Regions from separate parts of the Mesorhizobium sp. WSM4821 genome, predicted to be linked through region 1. Evidence: riboswitches for the same ligand, from Rfam matches in the RefSeq annotation. Region 1 holds a riboswitch; the other holds the start of a gene.

The links. A riboswitch is a leader RNA that binds a small molecule or an ion and turns the genes downstream of it on or off. The one in region 1 is predicted to bind thiamine pyrophosphate.
Region 2: another riboswitch for thiamine pyrophosphate. It lies ahead of thiB (thiamine ABC transporter substrate binding subunit); the one in region 1 lies ahead of thiC (phosphomethylpyrimidine synthase ThiC).

Annotation. Positions count from the first base shown of each region.
Region 1 is NZ_CM148371.1:5,648,270-5,652,527, forward strand. Features, by position in the region: partial or broken gene AC0NID_RS27630 (RES family NAD+ phosphorylase) at 193-674, opposite strand; gene AC0NID_RS27635 (antitoxin Xre-like helix-turn-helix domain-containing protein) at 671-1,102, opposite strand; partial or broken gene repC (plasmid replication protein RepC) at 1,193-1,575, opposite strand; gene AC0NID_RS27645 (TerC family protein) at 1,678-2,334, opposite strand; TPP riboswitch at 2,697-2,813, shown strand; gene thiC (phosphomethylpyrimidine synthase ThiC) at 2,913-4,258, shown strand, end outside.
Region 2 is NZ_CM148371.1:1,741,858-1,746,115, forward strand. Features, by position in the region: gene AC0NID_RS08325 (ABC-F family ATP-binding cassette domain-containing protein) at 1-1,362, opposite strand, end outside; gene AC0NID_RS08330 (thiamine diphosphokinase) at 1,364-2,008, opposite strand; TPP riboswitch at 2,124-2,238, shown strand; gene thiB (thiamine ABC transporter substrate binding subunit) at 2,282-3,295, shown strand; gene thiP (thiamine/thiamine pyrophosphate ABC transporter permease) at 3,539-4,258, shown strand, end outside.

The DNA.
Region 1 (4,258 bases):
GGTTTTACGCGATAAGAAAGCATTGTGTGCGGTTTCCCTTTGAAAGAAACACGATTTTCCTCTGGTACGACAGGGATGCCGGTGGCTACGGCAGATGCAGAGCGCGCTTTCTGGGGTGGCAGGCGGCCACCGGGCAAGGACGAAACAAGCCGAGATAGCGGCTGTAGCCGACAGAAGCCCCTCCCCTCCTCGTCACGCGCCAAACAGCCGCCGGTCCCAGTAGACGGGCTGGTGCAGACTTGTCTGGATCCTTGAAAACTCCGGATGCGCCGGATTGATCAGCACATTGCAATCGAAACGCGCCACGACACTCGGCACCAGCAGGATGACGCTGCGCCGTTCTAAACACCAGGTTTCGCCAATCCCTTGCTCACCGTCGCCGGCATCGTGTCCCAGCCGGGCAGTGACGGCTGGGAAAAGACCTCATAGCTCAGCCCGTGCGGGATCGTGATTTCGATGTAGTGCTGGTTCGGCGGCAGTCGGCCGCTGCCATGCGCCAGCTTTTCCAACAGGCCGGTCGAATAGTGCTCGCTGGTGTAGATGATGGGACTTCCGGGCGTGTTCCATCGGCCTGGCGCAATTGTCGAGCCGGTCGCGTCAAAGATCGGGTAGGTGCCGGCCGGATCGCCGATGCGAAAGGACGATAGCGTGCGATCGAGAGTCTGCGCCGTCACGCAGCGCTGCCGTACTTCAGACTTGCGAGGATATCCACCACCATTTCGGCGCCGAACTCGCTCAGGATAACGACGTCGATCGGTCGCTTGTCCTCGATCATCGGGTGCGGCCGAAACAGGAAATCGCGCGCTTCCTCTTCGTTCTGCCAGACATCGACAGCAAGGCCCCAGACGCGCGCCACGCGGGCCAATCGTGTGCCCTCGTCCGACGATAGGCGATGGACCGCCTTGCGCCGCTCGTAGGTCGCCTTGGGGATCAGCCGGTATTTGAACTGAGCATCGCCAGGCGCCAGAAGATGCGCAACGCGCTCGAGCGCCCCGATGGGAAGTCCATTCTCGATCCGGGAGATCAGCCCGAAAGGCGACCGCGCCGCCACCTCTTCAACGGGCAGCCCCAACACGTCGGCGACATTGCCGAACGCTAGCATCACGCTCCACTCCATTTGAGGCAAAATATAGCCTCACATGGTGCGCCGTGCAAGCCGCTTGCATCAGCGCGAACCGATCCGCCAACAGTTTTAACCTGCCATCCTTGCGGTGGCGCCGTTCGCTCGCAACGCGGCCATCAGCATCGTCCCGGCCGAAAACTGCCCTGCCCTCGCCTTCTCGGTGAGAACGCGCAGATAGCCACCAGCTGACTCCATGTGCTTTGCCCGCTGCAGAATGCAGGCAATCACCACCGCGGCGATTTCCTGCCCCATGACATGGCAGGCATCCTCATACGCTGACGGCGAAACACCAGGTATCCTCGCACCTGGGCGGCGGTTCTCATGAAATCGCGCCAGTTGCCGATCCCCTCAACGGCGTAGTCTGCAATTTCGGGGCAGGCCTTCAGCACTAGCCCCAGCGGATAGCTTTTCGGCGGCTCTGCGGTCCTCGTTAGTGGCTCGGCCGCCGCCCTACCGCCGGATCGAGCGAGAGCGCCTGGTCGTCGGCGTAGAGCTGGTCTCGAACAGCTGCAGGCCGGAACGACGCTGTTCCGGCCTGCCTGCCTTTTGCATTTTTAAGAGCCCGCGACGTGCGGCAGAAGTTCAACCACACCGCGATAGATCATCTCGCCGGCTACGTAGAGGATGATCACCAGCCCGACATAGGCGATCCAGCGATGCTTCTGGAGCAGATTGGCAATGAAGCTTGCGGCAATGCCCATCAGCGCGATGGAGAGGATAAGGCCGAAGATCAACACGTTCGGGTGCTCGCGCGCGGCACCCGCTACCGCCAGGACATTGTCGAGCGACATGGACACATCGGCGATGACGATCTGCCAGGTTGCCTGCGCCAGGGTCTTGCGTTGAGCTTTGCCGGCTACGATGCCGTCGTGGTCGACGTCATTTTCGGAAAGCGCTTCGATCGCCTGTGCTTCCTGCGCATGGTTTTGCCGGAGTTCGCGCCACATCTTCCAGCATACCCACAACAGCAACACACCGCCGGCCAACAGTAAGCCGACGATCTGCAGGAGCTGGGTTGTCGCGGCCGCAAAGCCGATGCGCAGAACGGTCGCTGCGACAATGCCAATGAGGATCGCCTTTCTGCGCTGCTCTTTGGGCAGCCCGGCCGCGGCAAGGCCGATAACGATGGCGTTGTCGCCGGCCAGCACCAGGTCGATCATGATGACCTGCAAGAGAGCGGTCATTGCTTCGGGACTGAAAAATTCTGTCATACGGCACCCTTGCGTTCAGCTAGGGGTGACGCGGCTTGCGAGCAAAACCGTAGAGCAACGCGGACACCGCGTATGACAGGAGAAATGCCGCTACAGCTGAAGAGATCTCAAAGCCAGGCCACCCGGATTAAAATTCCAGTCCGACATCACAGTCCTGATGGACTGCCAGAGGGGCCCGGCCTGGTAGCACCTAGCTAATTGCGGAATGCGACAAACTCAAGACTTAAATGTGCTCCGGCATATGCAAGACCAGGTCTCACGCTCATGGCTGCGCGGTACTGCGATCGGTTTCTTCGGGTGCTCTTCCCGCCAGCGGCAGCCCGAAGGCGCTTGACAAGATAGCGATCGCCCGCTCAACTTGACGCATTCACCAGGGGAGTCCCGGCAAGGGGCTGAGATACTGCTGGCTTTTGCGGCGCAGTGACCCGTTGAACCTGATCCAGTTCATACTGGCGTAGGGACGGTGCAAGCGCTTTGCGGGGCCTCATGCCCGAAAACCTGTAAGCAGGCAGGAAAAGCGTCTTTTCATCCTTCCGGCACAGAACTGGGTCTCCAATGCATGAGCAAAGGAGCCTCAAATGAATGCCATTACCCCCGCCGTCTCGACGGGACCGTTGCCCGCCTCGAGGAAGATCCACAAACCCGGCACGATCCACCCGCAAATCAGGGTGCCGATGCGGGAAATCGCCGTCCATCCGACGGCCGGCGAACCGCCCGTCACCGTCTACGATCCGTCCGGGCCCTATACGGATCCGAGCGTCGAGACGAATATCGAGAACGGACTTTCCCGGTTCCGGCACGCGTGGATCAAGGCGCGCGGCGATGTCGAATCTAGGGAAGGCCGTAATGTCAGACCGGAGGACAACGGCTTCGCCTCAGGCGAACGGCTGACGCCGGAATTTCCTGTCCGCCACCGGCCGCTGAAGGCCTTGGCAGGCAAAGCGGTGACGCAGCTTGCCTATGCGCGCGCCGGAATCATCACCCCGGAGATGGAGTTCGTCGCCATTCGTGAAAATCTCGGCCGCGAGAGCCTGCGCGGCGGGATGCAGCGCGACGGCGAGTCTTTCGGCGCGGCGATCCCTGATTTCGTCACGCCGGAATTCGTGCGCGACGAGGTGGCGCGCGGGCGGGCGATCATTCCCGCCAACATCAACCACCCGGAGAGCGAGCCGATGATCATCGGCCGCAATTTCCTGGTCAAGATCAATGCCAATATCGGCAATTCGGCGGTCACCTCCTCGATGGCCGAAGAGGTCGAAAAAATGGTCTGGGCGATCCGCTGGGGAGCCGACACGGTGATGGATCTGTCCACCGGCCGCAACATCCACAACATCCGCGAATGGATCGTCCGCAATTCGCCGGTGCCGATCGGTACCGTTCCGCTCTATCAGGCGCTTGAGAAGGTCGGAGGAATCGCCGAGGACCTGAGCTGGGAAGTCTACCGCGACACGCTGATCGAACAGGCCGAACAGGGCGTCGACTATTTCACGATCCATGCCGGCGTGCGGCTGCACTACATCCCGCTGACAGTCGACCGGGTCACCGGCATCGTCAGCCGGGGCGGCTCGATCATGGCCAAATGGTGCCTGCATCATCACCGCGAAAGCTTCCTTTATGAGCATTTCGAGGAAATCTGCGATATCGCCAGAGCTTACGACGTGTCGTTCTCGCTTGGCGACGGCCTTCGTCCCGGCTCGATCGCCGACGCCAACGATGCGGCGCAATTCGCCGAACTGGAAACGCTTGGCGAGCTGACCAGGATCGCCTGGGGCAAGGATTGCCAGGTGATGATCGAGGGGCCGGGCCATGTCCCCATGCACAAGATCAAGCAGAACATGGACAGGCAGCTCGAAGTCTGCGGCGAGGCGCCGTTCTACACGCTCGGGCCGCTGACGAGCGACATCGCGCCGGGCTACGACCACAT
Region 2 (4,258 bases), 3.4 Mb from region 1:
GACCGTGCCGGCAAAACCGGCGACCAGTTCCTGCAGCAGTTCCAGCGTCTCCATGTCGAGGTCGTTGGTCGGCTCGTCGAGCACCAGCAGGTTTGCCGGCCGCGCCAGCACGCGGGCCAGCAGCAGCCGCGCGAGCTCGCCGCCCGAAAGCTCGCGCACCGGCGTGCGCGCCTGTTCCGGCTTGAATAGGAAGTCCTTCATGTAGGAGACGACGTGGCGCTGCTCGCCGTTGATAACAAGGTTCTCGCCGCGCCCGTCGGTGAGATATTGCGCCAGCGTCTCTTGCGGATCGACCGCCTCGCGCTTCTGATCGAGTGTGGCGATCTCCAGATTGGTGCCGAGCCGCACCGAGCCCGAGTCCGGCTTCAATTCGCCGGTCAGCATCTTCAGTAGCGTCGTCTTACCGGCGCCGTTCGGCCCGACCAAGCCGACGCGGTCGCCGCGCTGGATGCGGGTCGAGAAGCCTCTGACCACCGTGAGGTCGCCAAAGCTCTTCTCGATGTTCTTGGCCTCGATCACCAGTTTGCCGGATTCGGCCGCGTCGCTGGCCACCATGGTCGCAGCGCCCTCGGCGCCGCGATGGCCGCGAAAACGCTGGCGCATGGTCTGCAATTCGCCGAGCCGGCGCATGTTGCGCTTGCGCCGCGCTGTCACGCCATAGCGCAGCCAGTGCTCCTCGCGGACGATCTGGCGGCCGAGCTTGTGCTGCTCGCGCTCTTCCTCTTCCAGTACGGTGTCGCGCCATTCCTCGAAATGGCCAAAGCCCTTGTCGAGCCTGCGGGTCTGGCCGCGATCGAGCCAGACGGTGGCGCGCGACAGGCGTTCGAGGAAACGGCGGTCGTGCGAGATGACGATCAGCGCCGAAGAGGTGCGGGCAAGCTCCTCCTCCAGCCATTCGATGACCGACAAGTCGAGATGGTTGGTCGGCTCATCGAGGAGGAGAATGTCGGGCTCCGGCGCCATGACGCGGGCAAGTGCGGCGCGGCGCGCCTCGCCGCCGGACAGGTCGTTCGGCCGTTCCTCGCCGGACAGGCCGAGATGCTCCATCAGATAGGTGGCGCGGTAGGGATCGTCGGCGGGTCCGAGTCCCGCCTCGACATAGGCGCGGACGCTGGCGAAACCGTCCATGTCCGGCATTTGCGGCAGGTAGCGCACTGTCGCCGAAGGCTGGCGAAACACCTCGCCGTCCTGCGGCTCGATCAATCCCGCTGCGATCTTGAGCAATGTCGACTTGCCCGAGCCGTTGCGGCCGACCAGGGCGATCTTGTCGCCGGCCGACGCTGTCAGTTCCGCCCCGTCGAGCAACGGCGTGCCACCGAAGGTCAGTTTTATCCCGTCGAGATTGAGAAGCGGCGGCGCCATGTCAGCTTTCAGGTAAGGGAAAAGGATGGGCGAGCAACAGCGCGCGGCCGCTGTCCAGCGCGATTTCGAGCCGGCCCTTGACCTCGTTGGAGAGGGTCAGCGACGAGCCGAACGCCACCTCGACATGGTTCAGCGGCCATTTGGCGCCGGTGACGGTCAGGCCGGAAAGATCGGAGAAGTCGAGGATCGAAAACAGCGTACCGTCGGCGTAGTCGAAGCCGGCCTTGCCGGGAAGCAAGGGGATGCCTTCCTGCGCCCCGCTGGTCAAAAGCACGTCCGTCCCGCGTTCCGCCAGTCGCAGGCTGAGCGCCAGATGCAGGAATGCGTGGTCGATGCGCCTGCCGCCGAACGCGCCTGCGAGCACGAGGCTGGTCGCGCCGCGTTCGAGCGCGGCGGCGATGGCCAATTCGCCGTCGGTATTGTCCTTTTCGGCCGGAAACACCTGGCGGGGAACGGCAGCCAGATCGTCCGGCAAATCCGCCGGGACGGAATCGAAGTCGCCGACCCAGAGTTCCGGCGTGAGGCCCAAAGTCCGGGCATGGCCGATGCCGGCATCGGCGGCGATGACGCGTGTGCCGGCGACCTGGCGGTCGAGCAGCGGCGTGCGGATGAGATCGCCGCCAAGCAGGATGGTGAATGTGCTCATATATCGTGGCCCTTACCAGCCCTGTCCAGGAAACGAAAGGTGAAACGGAAGGCCGCGCTCCGGATGCCCGGCAAACTTCCGCTTGCGCCGCACCTGGGCCGGGCCTATGTGTCGAAACGCTCTAACGGGGTGCTGGACGCGATCTACGCGGACCGGCTGAGAGGCAGCCATGCCAACCCGCTGAACCTGATCCGGTTTGTACCGGCGGAGGGATTAGACGTTTCGGACAACCCGACGCCTCAATTCCTTTCAATGCGAACGAAGGAGGCGCCGATGCGCACGCTTTTTTACTCTCATGTCTCAGCAGTGCTCCTGGCGGCGTCCGTTCTCGCTGGCACCGGGCCGGCGTCCGCGCAGGAGAAACTCACCGTCTATACCTATGAGAGCTTCACCGCCGATTGGGGTCCAGGTCCTGCGGTGAAGAAGGCCTTCGAGGTGGAATGCGGCTGTACTCTCGATTTCGTCGCGGTCGCCGATGGCGTCGCGCTGCTCAACCGCGTCAAGCTGGAAGGGGTCGCTACCAAGGCCGATATCGTGCTCGGCCTCGACACCAATCTGACCGCGGAAGCCAAGGCAACCGGCCTGTTTTCGCCGCATAACGCCGTTGCGGACGTCAATGTGCCGGGCGGCTGGAGCGACGATGTTTTCGTGCCGTTCGACTATGGTTATTTCGCCGTCGTCTACGACACCGAAAAGCTGAAGACCCCGCCGAAGAGCCTGAAGGAACTGGTCGAGGGCAATGCCGACGAGAAGATCGTCATTCAGGATCCGCGCACCTCGACGCCCGGTCTCGGCCTGCTGTTGTGGGTGAGGTCGGTCTATGGCGACCAGGCGCCGGAAGCCTGGGCCAAGCTCAAGGCGAAGGTGCTCACAGTGACGCCGGGCTGGAGCGAGGCCTATGGCCTGTTCACCAAGGGCGAGGCGCCGATGGTGCTGTCCTACACCACGTCGCCGGCCTATCACATGGTCGCCGAGAACACCGAACGTTATCAGGCGGCTTCCTTCGAGGAGGGCGAGTATCTGCAGATCGAGGTCGCCGGCATCACCACCACGGGTGCCAAAAACCCGCTGGCGGAACAATTCCTGACTTTCATGACGGGACCGAAATTCCAGGATGTGATCCCGGAGACCAACTGGATGTTCCCGGCCGGCAAGACCGAGAAACCGCTCAATCCGGCTTTCGACAAGCTCGTCAAGCCGACCAGGACCTTGATGTTCAGCCCTGAAGAGGTCGCCGCCAACCGCAAGGCCTGGGTCGACGAATGGCTGTCGGTGATGAGCAAGTAATCGTGGCGAGCTGATCAAAGATGTTTGCTCTACGGCGCCCCCCTCTGTCCTGCCGGACATCTCCCCCACATGGAGGGAGATCGGCCGTCACGCCGGCTTTCGCCAATCTCCAAAGTTGCTGGGACGAGCGGAATGCTGAAGCTGCCAATCTCCCCCCTTGTTGTGGGGGAGATGTCCGGCAGGACAGAGGGGGGCGCGAAGGAACGCAATCCTCGCTAAGAATCTCGAGTCAGGTGGTCGAACGTGCTGCACGCACCCCCTTCTGACTCCCGTGTCACCATTGGCACTCTCGCGCTTGCCGCTGTGGCGCTGCTGATCGGCGGAGCGTTCGCGGGGCTTATCCTTGAAGGCGCACGCGACCCTTCCGGCACCGTGTCGGCCTTCGATCCCTATCTCTTCCGCGTCGCGCGCTTCACGCTTTGGCAGGCTTTGCTGTCGACGCTACTTTCCGTCGTGCCGGCGCTGTTCGTCGCTCGGGCGCTGTCGCGGCATCCGCGTTTCTTTGGCCGCGACCTGATCCTGCAGCTCTTCGCCGTGCCGCTGGCACTGCCGGCCATCGTCGCGGCGCTCGGCATTCTGGCGCTCTATGGCCGGGCCGGCTATTTCGCCGGCTTGCTCACAGCGACTGGCGGTCAGGGTTGGCCTGGCATATACGGCCTGTCCGGCATCCTCGTCGCCCATGTCTTCTTCAATTTGCCGCTGGCTACGCGACTGTTCCTTGAAGCTTTGGGGACAGTGCCGGCCGACCAGTGGCGGTTGGCGAGCCAGCTCGGCATGGGCGCCAGGCCTGCCTTCCGGCTGATCGAATGGCCGACGCTGCGCGCGGCACTGCCGGGGGTCGCCGGGCTTGTCTTCATGCTCTGCATGACATCCTTTACCATCGTGCTGACGCTGGGCGGCGGGCCGCGCGCGACGACATTGGAGGTCGCCATCTACCAGGCGCTGCGTTTCGATTTCGATCCT